One region of the Streptomyces sp. P9(2023) genome, then DNA from elsewhere that is predicted to be linked to it. Evidence: riboswitches for the same ligand, from Rfam matches in the RefSeq annotation. Region 1 holds a riboswitch; the other holds the start of a gene.

Region 1 (7,160 bases):
GTACCAGACGCCCGCCCCGAGCCCGAGGGCGAGCAGCACGGCGGCGACGACGAGCATCGGCCCGCGCGGCAGCGGCCCACGGTCCCGGCGGCGCGCCGCCCGGCCCTCCGCCGGGGGCTCGGGCGGCGGCATGGTCAGCCGGCTGGTGTGCTGCACGTCGTGTTCCGGCAGGGGTGCCGAGACGGCCCGGGGGATCACGCTGGTCCGGTCCTCCGTCCCCGTACGGTCCTCGGCGTGCGCCTGCGGCGGTACGGCGTCCAGCTGCGCGTCCCCGAGCCTCGCCCGGGCCTCCCGGGCCTGTGCGAGGAGCGCGACCGCGTCGTGCGGGCGGATCTCGGGGTTCCGGGCGGTGGCGGTCGCCACCAGCTCGTCCAGTTCGAGGGCGAGGCCGGGCACGGCCGCCGAGGGGGCCGGAACGTCGGTGTTCAGGTGCTGGTAGAGGACCTGGGCGGGGGTGTCCCCGGTGTGCGGCTTGCCGCCGGTGAGCATCTCGTACAGGACGACACCGCAGGCGTACACGTCGGCGCGGGTGTCCGCGGTGCCGTGCTCGATCTGCTCCGGTGCCAGGTAGGAGACGGTGCCCAGGACGGAGCCCGTGGTGTTCGTGGCGGAGCCGACCGCCCGGACGAGACCGAAGTCGGCGACCTTCACCCGGCCGTCGTCCCCTATCAGGACGTTCTCCGGCTTCATGTCCCGGTGCACGAACCCGGCCCGGTGCGCGGCGCCCAGTGCGGCGAGCACCGGCTCCAGGATGTCGAGCGCGGCGCGCGGGCGGAGCGCCCCGCGCTCGCGCAGCACGTCGCGGAGCGTGCACCCGGCGACGTACTCCATCGCGAGGTAGACGTACGCGCCGTCCGCGCCCTGGTCGAAGACCCCGACCACGTTGGGGTGCGAGAGCCGGGCGACGGACTTGGCCTCGCGGATGAACCGCTCGACGAACGCGGCGTCGGTGGCGAGGGCCGGGTGCATCACCTTGAGCGCGAGCACCCGGTCGAGGCGGGTGTCGACGGCCCGGTAGACCGTGGCCATCCCGCCGACGGCGATGCGCGCGTCGACGCGGTAGCGGCCGTCGAGCAGCTGCCCGACGAGGGGGTCCTGAAGGGTCGTGTCCACGGCCACGAGTTTACGAGCCGGTGAGGACACCCCGTCCCCACCGGCCCCGACCGCTGCACACCTGTGACGCGACGCACGGCCTCGGCGTGACCGGAGCCTGGCTCAGAACGCCGGGCGTTCCGGGTCCAGAGTCGCTCGGCCGTCCGTCGGGGAGGAGGCCTCGGCGAAGTGGCGGCGGGGGATCCGGCCCGCCCGGTGGGCGAGGCGGCCCGCCTCCACCGCGTGCCGCATCCCCTCCGCCATCAGCACCGGGTCCTGGGCCCGGGTCACCGCGGAGGCGAGCATGACCGCCGAGCAGCCCAGCTCCATCGCCAGCGCGACGTCCGAGGCCGTCCCGGCGCCCGCGTCCAGGATCACCGGCACGCCCGCGCGCTCGACGATCAGCTGGAAGTTGTGCGGGTTGCGGATCCCGAGCCCGGAGCCGATCGGGGAGCCGAGCGGCATGATCGCCGCGCACCCCACGTCCTCCAGCTTCCGCGCGAGGACCGGGTCGTCGTTGGTGTACGGCAGGACGACGAAACCGTCGTCCACCAGCGTCTCCGCCGCGTCGAGCGTCTCGATCGGGTCCGGCAGCAGGGTCCGCTCGTCGGCGATGACCTCCAGCTTGATCCAGTCGGTGCCGAGCGCCTCCCGGGCCAGGCGGGCGGTCAGGATCGCCTCGCCCGCCGTGAAGCAGCCCGCCGTGTTCGGCAGGACGCGGATCGAGAGCCGCTCCAGGACGGAGAGGACCGAGCCCCGCACGGTCGGGTCGAGGCGCCGCATGGCGACGGTCGTCAGCTCCGTGCCGCTGACGGCCAGCGAGCGTTCGAGGATGTCCAGGCTCGGGGCCCCGCCCGTGCCCAGGATGAGCCGGGAGGCGAACTCCGTACCGCCGAGGAGGAAGGTGTCGTCGGACATGGCGCTCAGCCCCCCTGCACGGCGGTGAGGACCTCGACCCGGTCGCCCTCGCCGAGGACGGTCGCGGACCACTGGCTGCGCGGTACGACGGTCTCGTTGACGGCCGCCGCAACGCCGGAGGGCGCGGCGGTCAAGGTCGTGACCAGGGCGTCGAGGGTCGTGGGCGCGGCGAGGACGCGGGCCTCGCCGTTGACGGAGACGTTCATGCGGGCTGCTCCTGACGTACGGGGGAGAAGCGGCGGGGAGTGAAGGGGCGGGCCTCGTCCGGAAGCACGCCGGTGGTGAGGAACTCGGCCATGACGTCGCCGGTGACCGGGGTGAGCAGGACGCCGTTGCGGTAGTGCCCGGTGGCCAGACGGAGGCCGTCGAGCGCGGTCGGGCCGAGCAGCGGGGCGTTGTCCGGCGACCCCGGGCGCAGGCCGGCCAGCGTCTCGGTGAGTGGCAGCTCGGTGAGGCCGGGGACGAGCTCGTGGGCGTCGCGGAGCAGCTCGTACACCCCGCCCGCCGTGACGGTGGTGTCCCAGCCCAGCTCCTCGCTGGTCGCGCCGACCACCAGCTCGCCGTTCTCGCGCGGCACCAGATAGACGTGGCTGCCGCGCACGACCGCCCGGACGGTCCGGGACAGGAACGGCGCGTACGCGGGTGGCACGGTGAGCCGCAGCACCTGTCCCTTGACGGGACGTACCGGAGGCAGGACCTCCGGCGGTACGCCCGCGAGCCGGCCGCTGAGGCTGCCGGTGGCAAGGACGACCTGGTCCGCCGCCAGCGGGCCGCCGTCCGCGACGGCGACGCCGGTGGCCCGGTCCCGTACCGTCGTCAGCCGCTCGGCGAGGCCCCGGTGGAAGACCACCCCGGCCCGTTCGCACGCGGTGACCAGGGCGGCGGCGAGCCGGCGCGGGTCGACCTGGTGGTCGCCGTCGACCCGCAGTCCGCCGCGCACCCCCGGCGCCAGCATCGGTTCGAGACGGCGGCATTCGCGCCCGCTGAGCCACTCCGACTCCAGGCCGGAGCGGATCTGCAGGGCGTGCAGATCGCGCAGATGGGCGCGGTCGTCGGCGTCGAGCGCGACCGCGAGCGTGCCGCAGGCGCGGTAGCCGACGTCGTGGCCCGTGGCGTCCTGGAGTTCGGCGACGAACGCGGGATAGCGGCGCGCGGATGCGAGGTTGAGGGCGAGCAGGGTCTCCTCGCCGTAGTGGAGTTCGGTGACGGCGGCCAGCATCCCGGCCGCCACCCGGGCGGCCCCGCCGCCCGGCTCGGGGTCCACGACCGTGGTGCGCAGCCCGCGTTGCGCGGACCGCCAGGCCGTGACCAGGCCGATGATTCCGCCCCCGATGACGAGGACGTCGGATGTACGCGACATGGGCGTCCAGCCCCTCCCTTCGCCGGCATGACCCGGATCAGGTTCGTACGGTCGGAGGCCGGCCAGCCTCCCTCTCAGCCCGGTGCGTCCGGGCTCCCGCGAGTGCTCTACGTTGACGGCCAGCCTAACCCTCGCCTCCGACGCCCAGTAAGGGAGCCTTCACCGTGGCGCGATCTCTCGACGGTCTGACCCTCGCCCCCGTCGCCGACCAGGCCCCCGGACAGGTCGGGACGCGGACCCGGTTCACGTACCACGAGGAGGACGGCCGGATCTGGGCCGAGTACGCGGGCGGTGACGTGGTGCGCGGGTTTCTCGTCGGCACGCGCGCGGGGGACCGGCTCGACTTCCGTTACGTACAGCTGAAGCGGGACGGAACGACATCTTCCGGGTGCTGTGTCTCCACCGTGACGGAGCTGCCGGACGGGCGCGTTCGGCTGGAGGAGAGCTGGGCATGGGAGTCCCAGGAGGGCTCCGGCACCAGCGTCGTGGAGCAGCTGCCTGACTGTCTGCCTTCCTGACGGTGCGTCAGAAAGTTAAGGTGATCGGGTGAGCGAGCAGAAGCAGGCAGAGCAGCGGGTCGTCGTCGTGGGCGCCGGGATGGCGGGGGTACAGACCGCCGTCGCCCTGCGCGAACAGGGGTTCACCGGACCCGTCATCCTCATCGGGGCCGAGCCCCACCAGCCCTACGACCGCCCGCCGCTGTCCAAGGCGGTCCTCCTCGGCAAGGCCGAGGACTCCGCCTTCGACGTCGACTTCGAGGCCCTCTCCATCGACCTGCGCCTCGGCCTCGACGTCACCGGCCTGCGCGCCGACGCCCACGAGATCGACACCGAGGCCGGACCCGTCCCGTACGACGTCCTGGTCCTCGCCACCGGCGCCGAACCGGTCACCCTGCCCGGCACCGAGGGTGTCCCCGGCGTCCATCTGCTGCGCACCCTGGACGACGCGGCCCGCCTCAAGCCCGTCCTGGAGCGGCGCCACGACATCGTCGTGGTCGGCGCCGGCTGGATCGGCGCCGAGTTCGCCACCGCCGCCCGCGAGGCGGGGTGCGCGGTCACCGTCGTGGAGGCCGCCGACCGGCCGCTCGCCGGCGCGCTGCCCGCCGAGGTCGCCGCCCCGATGGCCCGCTGGTACGAGGAGAGCGGCGCCGAACTCCTCACCCACGCGCGCGTGGACCGCGTCGAACCCGGCACGGTCGTCCTCGCCGACGGTCGGCGGCTGCCCGCCGACGCGGTCGTCGTCGGCATCGGCGCCCGGCCCGCCACCCGCTGGCTCGACGGCTCAGGCATCGCCCTGGGCGAGGACGGCTCCGTCACCGCCGACGACCGGCTGCGCACCTCCCTGCCCGACGTGTACGCCGTCGGCGACTGCGCCTCCTTCCCCTCCGCCCGTTACGGCGCCCGGCTCCTGGTCCACCACTGGGACAACGCCCTCCAGGGCCCCCGTACCGTCGCGGCCGACATCATCGGCGAGACCCCCCAGGTCTACGACCCGGTGCCGTACTTCTGGTCCGAGCAGTTCGGCCGGTTCGTGCAGTACGCCGGACACCACACCGGAGCCGCCGAGCTGGTCCGCCGGGGCGACCCGGCCGATCCCGCCTGGTCCGTCCTCTGGCTGCGCGACGGCGCCCTCGTCGCCCTGCTCGCCGTCGGCCGGCCCCGCGACCTGACCCAGGGCCGCAAGCTGATCGAGTCGGCCGCCCGGCTCGATCCGGAGCGCGCCGCCGACCCCTCCGTCCCTCTGAAGGCGGCAGTCGGCTAGGCCCGACTACCGACTGTCAGTCCGGGATGGCAGGCTTGTCCCGTGACCGAGATTGACGCAAGAACTGATGCTCTCGTCCCCGCCTGGCTCTACCTCCCCGACATCGCGGAAATGCTCGATGTCGAGGTGACGCGCGTGCGGCAGCTGGTCAAGGAGGGCCAGCTCATCGCCGTACGACGCGGCGAGAACAAGGCGCTTCAGGTGCCCGCCGCCTTCATCGACGGCGACAAGGTGGTCAAGGGCCTCTCCGGGACCCTGACCCTCCTGAGGGACGACGGCTTCACCGACGAAGAGATGCTGGAGTGGCTCTTCACTCCCGACCCGAGCCTGCCGGGCACGCCCGCGCAGGCCCTCAGCGAGAATCGCGGCACGGAGGTGAAGCGCCGCGCCCAGGCGCTCGCCGTCTGACGCACACGTACCGAAGACACCACAGGAGGCCCCTGGGGGCCGGGTCCGCCCGGCCCCCTCGGGCCACCGCACCGACGGGGGGATCCCACCCATGTCCACGCCTCGCGCCCAGCTCGCCGACGCCCGGCTCTACCTCTGCACGGACGCCCGCAGGCGCCAGGGCGACCTGCCCGCCTTCCTCGACGCCGTGCTCTCCTCCGGCGTGGACATCGTGCAGCTGCGCGACAAGGGCATGGAGGCCGGCGAGGAGCTGGAGCACCTCGCCGTCTTCGCCGAGGCCTGCCGCAGGCACGGCAAGCTGCTCGCCGTGAACGACCGGGCCGATGTCGCCCACGCGATCGGCTCCGACGTGCTGCACCTGGGCCAGGGCGACCTGCCGGTGCCCGCCGCCCGGGCGATCCTCGGCGAGGACCTGCTCATAGGCCGGTCCTGCCACGGCGAGTCCGAGGTGGACGCGGCCGCCGCCGAGCCCGGCGTGGACTACTTCTGCACCGGCCCCTGCTGGCCCACCCCCACCAAGCCCGGCCGGTACGCCCCCGGCCTCGGCCTCGTGCGGTACGCGGCCGCCCTGGAGCAGGACCGGCCCTGGTTCGCCATCGGCGGCATCGACGAGACCACTCTCGACGAGGTCCTGGACGCGGGCGCCCGCCGGATCGTCGTCGTCCGGGCGATCACCGAGGCCGACGACCCGGCCGCGGCCACGGCCCGGCTGGCCAAGCGGGTCCGCGAGCGTACGGCGTAGCGGACGGTGTAGCGGACGGTGACCGTCTGCTGTCGGACGCGGTGTCCGCAACCGCGTCCGCACCGGTGTCCAAATCGGTGTCCATCACTCGGACACCGCTTCGTCGGCCGCAGCACCCCGTCTAACCTGCCCGTATGGCCCTTGGTACCGCTTCCACCCGCTCGGACCGCGCACGCACGGTCCGCGAGATCCTCGCCTCCGGCAAGCCGTCGTACTCCTTCGAGTTCTTCGCGCCCCGGACGGAGAAGGGCGAACGGAGCCTCTGGAACGCCCTGCGGCGGGTCGAGGCGGTCGGCCCGAGCTTCGTCTCCGTGACCTACGGCGCCGGCGGCTCCACCCGCGGCGGCACGGTCAAGGCCACCCAGAAGATCGCCGGCGACACCACCCTCACCCCCGTCGCCCACCTCACCGCCGTCGACCACTCGATCGCCGAGCTGCGCAACGTCCTCGGCCAGTACGCCGACGCCGGCATCCGCAACATGCTCGCGCTGCGCGGCGACCCGCCGGGCGACCCGCTGGGGGAGTGGATCGAGCACCCCGAGGGCGTCCGGTACGCCGCCGACCTGGTCCGGCTGATCAAGGAGTCCGGCGACTTCTGCGTCGGCGTCGCCGCCTTCCCGGAGATGCACCCGCGCTCCATCGACTGGGACACGGACATCCGTCACTTCGTGGACAAGTGCCGGGCCGGCGCCGACTACGCGATCACCCAGATGTTCTTCGACCCGGAGAACTACCTGCGGATGCGCGACAGCGTGGTGAAGGCCGGCTGCGAGACGCCGATCATCCCCGAAGTCATGCCTGTTGTTAACGTGAAGACCCTCGACCGGCTGCCCCAGCTGAGCAACGCTCTCTTCCCGTCGGATGTGAAAGACCGCATCC
Region 2 (7,160 bases), on a different contig from region 1:
GGTGGCTGGGCGACGCCTCCCGCCCGGGCTTCGCCTGGCTGGCCATCACCGGCTTCGCCCTGGCGGTCGCGGGCGCGGTGGCCGTGGCCTGGTTCGGCGCTCCTGAGGGCCACGGCGGGAAAGCCGCCGACGGCGCACAGCCGCCCACAGGGGGACCCGCCCCACTGTCTACAAGTGGTACGGGTGGTACGGGTGGGAACGCCAGCCCGGGCGGAGGCCGGGCGCACCCCCGCGAAGCCGCACCGGCCCGCCCCCACTAGCCCAGCACCACGACCTCGTCCGCCACGAACGTCACGCCCACCTCCGCGCCCTCCGCAGGCGCGTCCCGGAGCGGGCACTCCGCCTCCAGGGCCGGGCCCTCCGCCGGACGCAGCAGCACGGCGACATGGGTACCCCGGAACGTACGGGCCTCGACCGTGCAGGCCAGGCCGTCACCCGGGGCCACGAGCCGTACGCCGCCTGGGCGTACGAGGATCTCCCTCGCGCCCCCGGGCGAACCGTCCGGCACCGGAACCTTGCCCCACACCGTGTCGGCGAAAGGCCCGCTCACCGTCCCCGCCACGACGTTGTCGAAGCCGAGGAACCGGGCCACGAACGCCGAAGCCGGCCGCTGCCACACCTCCAGCGGCGTCCCGGACTGCGCGATCCGGCCGTCCCGCATCACCACGACCCGGTCGGCGAGCGCGAACGCCTCGCCCTGGTCGTGGGTGACGGCCAGCACCGTCGTACCCAACCGCCGGAACAGACCGCGCAGTTCGACCACCAGCCGCTCCCGCAGACCGCGGTCCAGCTGCCCGAGCGGCTCGTCCAGCATCAGCAGCCGCGGCCGCGGGGCGAGCGCGCGGGCGAGCGCCACCCGCTGCTGCTCGCCGCCGGAGAGCGAGGCGACGGCCCGCCCGGCGGCCCCGGAAAGGCCGACCAGCTCCAGCAACTCCCGTACCCGCTCGTCCCGTTCGGCCTTCGCGACGCCGTGCATCCGCAGCCCGAAGCCGACGTTGCCACCCACGTCCCGCTGCGGGAAGAGCTGGTGGTCCTGGAACATCAGGCCGACCCCGCGCCGGTGCACCGGCACCCCGGCCTGGTCCGCGCCGTCGAGCAGGACCCGTCCGCCGTCGAGCGCCTGGAGCCCGGCGACGGCCCGCAGCATGGTGGACTTGCCGCTGCCGCTCGGCCCGAGCACGCACACGATCTCGTGGTCGGCCACCGCCAGGTCCACGGAGTCGAGCACGGCCCGATCCCCGAACCGTACGGTCGCGTCCTCGACGCGCAGCATCAGAACTCCCCCGAGGTGGTGCGGTCGACACGGAGCCGTTCCAGAAGCAGCAGGGACACCGCGCACACCACCATCAGAATCGTTGAAAGGGCCATGGCCTGGCCGTAGTTGAGCTCACCTGGCCGGCCGAGCAGCCGGGCGACCGCGACCGGCAGGGTCGGGTTGTCGGGCCGGGCGATGAAGACCGTCGCGCCGAACTCGCCCAGGGAGACGGCGAAGGCGAACCCGGCCGCGATGAGCACCGCGCGCCGCACCAGCGGCAGATCGACCTCCCGCCAGGCCCGCAGCGGCGAGGCGCCGAGCACGGCCGCCGCCTCCCGCAGCCGTTCGTCCACCGCCCGCAGGACGGGCAGCATCGTCCGTACGACGAAGGGGACACCGACCAGTGCCTGCGCGAGCGGGACGAGGATCCAGCTCGCCCGCAGGTCGAACGGCGGCTCGTCGAGCGTGATCAGGAAGCCGAAGCCGACGGTCACGGCCGACACCCCGAGCGGCAGCATCAGCAGCGCGTCGAAGCCGCGCACGAGCCGTCCCGCCCGCCGCGTCAGAGCGGCCGCCGCGAGCCCGCCGATGAGGAGGGCGAGGGCGGTGGCGACGACGGCGTACCGGAGCGAGTTCGCGATGGTGTCGACCATCGGGACGAGGAAGGTACCGGAGGGGTCGACGGACTGGAGGGCCCGGTAGTAGTCGAGGCCGTACCCGTCCGAGGTGGCGAAGGACCGTTCGACGAGGACGGCGAGCGGCAGCACGAGCAGCAGCACGATCGACACGAGGACGCCCGCGAAGAGCGCCCACGCGCCGATCCCCCGGGGCCGCCGCGCGGTCTGCTCGGGCGGGACGAGCTTCAGGGCCGTCTCCCGCCGCCGTACCGTCCGGGCGTGCACGGCGAGGACGACGCCGACGGCCACGAACTGGACGATCGTCAGGACGGCGGCCGTCGTCAGGTCGAAACGGTCGACCGTCTGCCGGTAGATCTCCGTCTCCAGAGTGGAGTACGCCGGTCCGCCGAGGATCTGGACGACGGCGAAGGAGCCGGCGGTGAAGAGGAACACCATCAGCGCGGCTGCGGCGACGGCCGGGGCGAGCGCAGGCAGGGTCACCTTCCGCCAGGCGGTGAACCGGGAGGCGCCGAGGACCCGGGCGGCCTCCTCCTGGCGAGGGTCGAGCTGCGCCCACAGACCGCCGACGGTCCTGACGACGACGGCGTAGTTGAAGAAGACATGGGCCAGGAGGATGGCCCAGACGGTGGTGTCCAGCCGGACGCCCCACAGTTCGTCGAGGAGCCCGCCGCGCCCGACGAGCGCCAGGAACGCCGTGCCGACCATGACGGTCGGCATCACGAACGGCACGGTGACGACTGCGCGCAGCAGCCCCTTGCCGGGGAAGTCGAAACGCGCGAAGACGTACGCGCCGGGCAGCGCGATCAGCAGGGTCAGCGCGGTGGAGGCGAGTGCCTGCCACAGGGTGAACCAGAGGACGTCGAGGATCTCCGGCCGGCTCAGCGTCTCGCCGAACCGGCCGAACTCCCATGCCCCGTCGGGCCGCAGCCCGCGCTCGACGATCGAGGCGACGGGCCAGGCGAAGAAGAGCGCGAAGAAGGCGACGGGCACGACCATCAGGCCGAGCCGCACCACGCTTCCCCGCACGCCTCGTCGGCCACCGGCATGACGCTCGGGGGCTACTTCAGAACGGTCGAGGACCACGACTGGATCCACTGGTCACGCTTCTCGGCGATCTTCTCGGGCGCCATGGTCTGCGGCTTCTCGATCGTCACGCCGTGCTTCGTGAACAGCTCGGGCAGCTGGGCGCCCTTGGTCACCGGGTTGACGAACATCTGGAGCGGCATGTCCTCCTGGAACTTCTTGGAGATCAGGAAGTCGATCAGCGCCTTGCCGCCCTCGGGGTTCTTCGCCCCGTTCAGCAGCCCGGCGAACTCGATCTGCCGGAAGCAGGTGCCGGTGGAGACCCCGGTCGGAGCCTCCTTCGGCTGCGGCTCGGCGTAGAGGACCTCGACCGGCGGGCTGGAGGCGTACGAGACGACCAGCGGCCGGTCCCCCTTGGCCTGCTTGCCGCCGGCCGAGCCCGAGAACTCCTGGTTGTAGGCGAGCTCCCAGCTGTCGACGGTCTTCACGCCGTTGGCCTTGAGCTTCTCCCAGTAGCCCTGCCAGCCGTCGTCGCCGTACTGCGCGGCGGTGCCGAGGAGGAAGCCGAGGCCCGGGGAGGACTTCTCGGGGTTCTCGACCACGAGCAGGTTCTTGTACTCCGGCTTGGCCAGGTCGTCGAAGGTCTGCGGGGGCGCGAGCTTCTTGTCGGCGAAGTACTTCTTGTCGTAGTTGACGCAGATGTCGCCGGTGTCGATCGGGGTGACCCGGTGCTCCTTGTCGAGCTTGACCTCGGGCAGCACCAGATCCAGCCCCTTCGCCTCGTACGGGACGAAGATCCCGTTGTCGAGCGCGCGGGAGAGCAGGGTGTTGTCGACGCCGAAGAAGACGTCGCCCTGCGGGGAGCCCTTGGTCAGGATCTCCTTGTTGACGGCCACGCCGGCGTCGCCGCTCTTCAGCACCTTGACCGTGAAGCCGGTCTGCTTGGTGAACTCCGCCAGGACCTCCTTCGAGGCGTTGAAGGAGTCGTGGCTGACGAGCGTCACGGTCTTGGGCGCGGGCGCGTCGGACTTGCCCGCCGCGCCTCTGACGTCCTCGGTGCCGCAGGCGGCGAGGGTCGTGACGCCCAGCGCTGCGGCGATCGCCGCGGCGGCCATCTTCTTGGTGCTCACTGAAATTCCTCCTGGGTGTGACCAGGAAGAGACGCGGCCCTGCCCACCGCAAGGTGGGCAGGGCGCAACAGCTCGAGTTGCGACCGAACTTCCTACCCAGAATGACCTGGGCGAGGTTCAGAGGGTCTGCGGTCCGATGACCGCACTCTCAGCGCTGTGGCGCTCCCCTGTCGGAATATGGAGATGTGTTCGAGCACAGACTACAAGGTCAGCGCTCCGAGGCCGCCAGCTGTCCACAGGCACCGTCGATCTCCTGACCGCGGGTGTCACGGACGGTGACCGGGACACCGTGGGCGGCGATGGCCGCGACGAAGGCCTTCTCGTCCTCGGGCCGGGACGCGGTCCACTTCGAGCCGGGCGTCGGGTTCAGCGGAATCAGGTTCACGTGCACCCGCTTCCCCTTCAGCAGCCGCCCGAGCAGGTCACCGCGCCAGGCCTGGTCGTTGATGTCGCGGATCAGGGCGTACTCGATGGAGATCCGGCGGCCGGACTTCTCCGCGTACTCCCATGCGGCGTCAAGGACCTCCCGGACCTTCCAGCGCGTGTTGACGGGCACGAGGGTGTCGCGCAGCTCGTCGTCGGGCGCGTGCAGCGAGACGGCGAGGCGGCACTTGAAGCCCTCGTCGGCGAAGCGCAGCATCGCGGGCACCAGGCCGACGGTGGAGACGGTGATCCCGCGCTGCGAGAGGCCGAGACCGTCCGGCTCGGGGTCGGTGAGCCGGCGGACGGCGCCGACGACCCGCTTGTAGTTGGCGAGCGGCTCGCCCATGCCCATGAAGACGATGTTGGAGAGCCGCGCCGGCCCCCCGGGCACCTCGCCGTCGCGCAGGGCGCGCATGCCGTCGACGATCTGGTGCACGATCTCGGCGGTCGACAGGTTCCGGTCGAGCCCGGCCTGCCCGGTGGCGCAGAACGGGCAGTTCATCCCGCAGCCTGCCTGCGACGAGATGCACATGGTGACCCGGTCCGGGTACCGCATGAGCACGGACTCGACGAGCGTGCCGTCGTGCAGCTTCCACAGGGTCTTACGGGTGGTGTCCTCGTCGCACGAGATGTGCCGGACCACGGACATCAGGTCGGGCAGCAGCTCCCCCTGCAGCTTCTCGCGCGAGGAGGCGGGGATGTCGGTCCACTCGGCGGGGTCGTGGGCGTACCGCGCGAAGTAGTGCGTGGACAGCTGCTTGGCGCGGAACGGCTTCTCGCCGATCGCGGCGACGGCCTCCTTGCGCTCGGCGGGCGTGAGGTCGGCAAGGTGCCGCGGCGGCTTCTTGGCTCCGCGGGGCGCGACGAAAGTGAGTTCTCCGGGCTTCGGCATGGTTCTACCAGTGTCGCAGACGGATCCCGGTGGCCCGGGCCCGTGGCCGGCCGCCGCGTGGAGTGGCGAGGGAGCGGGGCCACGCGGCCGCCGTGTGTCATGAGCGGTCGCGCTTGAGGGAGTCCTTGATGCCCTCGGCGTGCTCGCGGACGCTCTTCGCCGTGTCTCGGATCTTGCTCTTGACCTGGTCGGTCCTGCCCTCGGTCTCCACTCGCTCGTTGCCGGTGATCTTTCCGGTGACTTCCTTGAGTTTGCCCTTGGCCTTGTCCATGGCGCTGCTCATGCCGTGATCCCTCCTCGGCTGATCTGCTGCACGTCCACGCTAGGCCCGCGCGGGCCGGGGCGCCTGCCGGCGTGTGGGCGGCCGCCGTCAGGGACCTGGTCGGCCCGGCTGGTTCCGGGGGATCCGCTGGGTGAAGAACAGCGCCAGGAGGGAGGCGAGCGCGAGGATCGCGAGGGCCGCGCGCAGGCCGTCGAGCCTGGCCTCGGCGTTCGCGTCCAGGGCTGCCTCGGTCGCCTCCGGGCTCGTACCCGCGGTGTCGAGGGCCGTCTCGAGCTGGGCGTCCGAGAGGAAGGGCACCCCGCTCGCGAGTTCGACGGTGGCCTGGTTCTTGACCTCGGCGGGAATCGCCGCGTTCTGCTCGACACTGGCCAGGAAGGAGGACGTGAGCGCGGCGATCAGGAGCGAGCCGGCCAGCGCCGTGCCGATCGAGGCGCCCAGGTTGGTGACGGCGTTCTGGACGCCGCCGACCTCCGCGGTCTGCCGCTCCGGTACCGCGGAGACGGTGACCGACCCGAGCTGGGAGGCCAGCGCGCCCATGCCGAGTCCGATCAGCAGCAGAGGGAGGGTGACGATCTCGGCTCCGGCGTCCAGGTCGAGCGCCGCCATCAGGGCGATCGCGCCCGCGAGCAGCGCGAGCACCCCGAGCCGCACCACCCGCCGCGGGGAGACGTCCGGGAGGAAGCGCGGGATCAGGATCGCGGCTGCGAGCAGCGTCATCGACAGCGGCAGGATGCGGGCCCCTGTCGCAAGCGCGGACAGCCCCAGGGCGATGGACAGGTAGAGCGGTACGACGAAGAAGACGCCCATCTGTACGAGGTACTGGAAGAAGAACATCGTCAGACCGCCGGTGAGCTGCTTGTTCCGCAGCATGGCCGGGTCGACCAGCGGTTCCCTGCCGCGTTCCACGAGCCGGGCCTCCCAGCGGAGGAAGAGCCAGACCAGGAACAGGCCCGCCAGCATCAGCCACACCGTCATCGAGACACCCAGCCACGACGGCGCGTCCGGCTTCGGCCTGAACCAGCCCCACTCGCCCGAGCGGAGAACTCCGTAGACGAAGACCCCGAGGCCGCCGGCGGAGAGGAGTGCGCCCCCGAGGTCGATGCGCGGGCGTTCCTCGCTGATCGTGTCGGCGATGCGGCGGGCGAACACCAGGATGACGAGCACCACCACGACCTCGCCGGCGAAGACCCAGCGCCAGGAGAAGTACGTCGTGGCCAGGCCCCCGATGAGCGGCCCGAGCGCGATGGCGACGGCCCCCGCGGCCGCCACGATGCCGTACGCCCCCGCGCGGCGTTCGGCGGTGAAGTTGCCGGCCACGAGTCCCACGATCGCGGGCAGGATCAGCGCCGCTCCGACCCCTTCGAGGAACGACCAGCCGAGCAGCAGCACGGGGAGGTTCGGTGCCAGCGCCGTGACGAGGGAGCCGCAGCCGTACACGGCGCAGCCGATCATGAACGCGCGTCTGCGGCCGATCAGCACCCCGACCTTGCCCCCGGGGATCATCAGCATCGCCATC

What was found. A riboswitch is a leader RNA that binds a small molecule or an ion and turns the genes downstream of it on or off. The one in region 1 is predicted to bind thiamine pyrophosphate.
Region 2: linked by a shared signal. The riboswitch ahead of Q5762_RS21825 (thiamine ABC transporter substrate-binding protein) and the one ahead of thiO (glycine oxidase ThiO) in region 1 are both predicted to bind thiamine pyrophosphate.

Annotation. Positions count from the first base shown of each region.
Region 1 covers NZ_JAUPWM010000003.1:291,767-298,926, reverse strand. The annotation lists gene pknB (Stk1 family PASTA domain-containing Ser/Thr kinase) at 1-1,113, opposite strand, end outside; gene Q5762_RS06240 (thiazole synthase) at 1,216-2,010, opposite strand; gene thiS (sulfur carrier protein ThiS) at 2,016-2,216, opposite strand; gene thiO (glycine oxidase ThiO) at 2,213-3,370, opposite strand; TPP riboswitch at 3,368-3,480, opposite strand; gene Q5762_RS06225 (hypothetical protein) at 3,535-3,888, shown strand; gene Q5762_RS06220 (FAD-dependent oxidoreductase) at 3,917-5,131, shown strand; gene Q5762_RS06215 (Rv2175c family DNA-binding protein) at 5,174-5,539, shown strand; gene thiE (thiamine phosphate synthase) at 5,631-6,281, shown strand; gene metF (methylenetetrahydrofolate reductase [NAD(P)H]) at 6,416-7,160, shown strand, end outside.
Region 2 covers NZ_JAUPWM010000017.1:45,732-52,891, reverse strand. The annotation lists gene Q5762_RS21840 (hypothetical protein) at 1-260, shown strand, start outside; gene Q5762_RS21835 (ABC transporter ATP-binding protein) at 257-1,273, opposite strand; gene Q5762_RS21830 (iron ABC transporter permease) at 1,273-2,904, opposite strand; gene Q5762_RS21825 (thiamine ABC transporter substrate-binding protein) at 2,952-4,031, opposite strand; TPP riboswitch at 4,118-4,225, opposite strand; gene rlmN (23S rRNA (adenine(2503)-C(2))-methyltransferase RlmN) at 4,255-5,361, opposite strand; gene Q5762_RS21815 (CsbD family protein) at 5,459-5,644, opposite strand; gene Q5762_RS21810 (MFS transporter) at 5,732-7,160, opposite strand, start outside.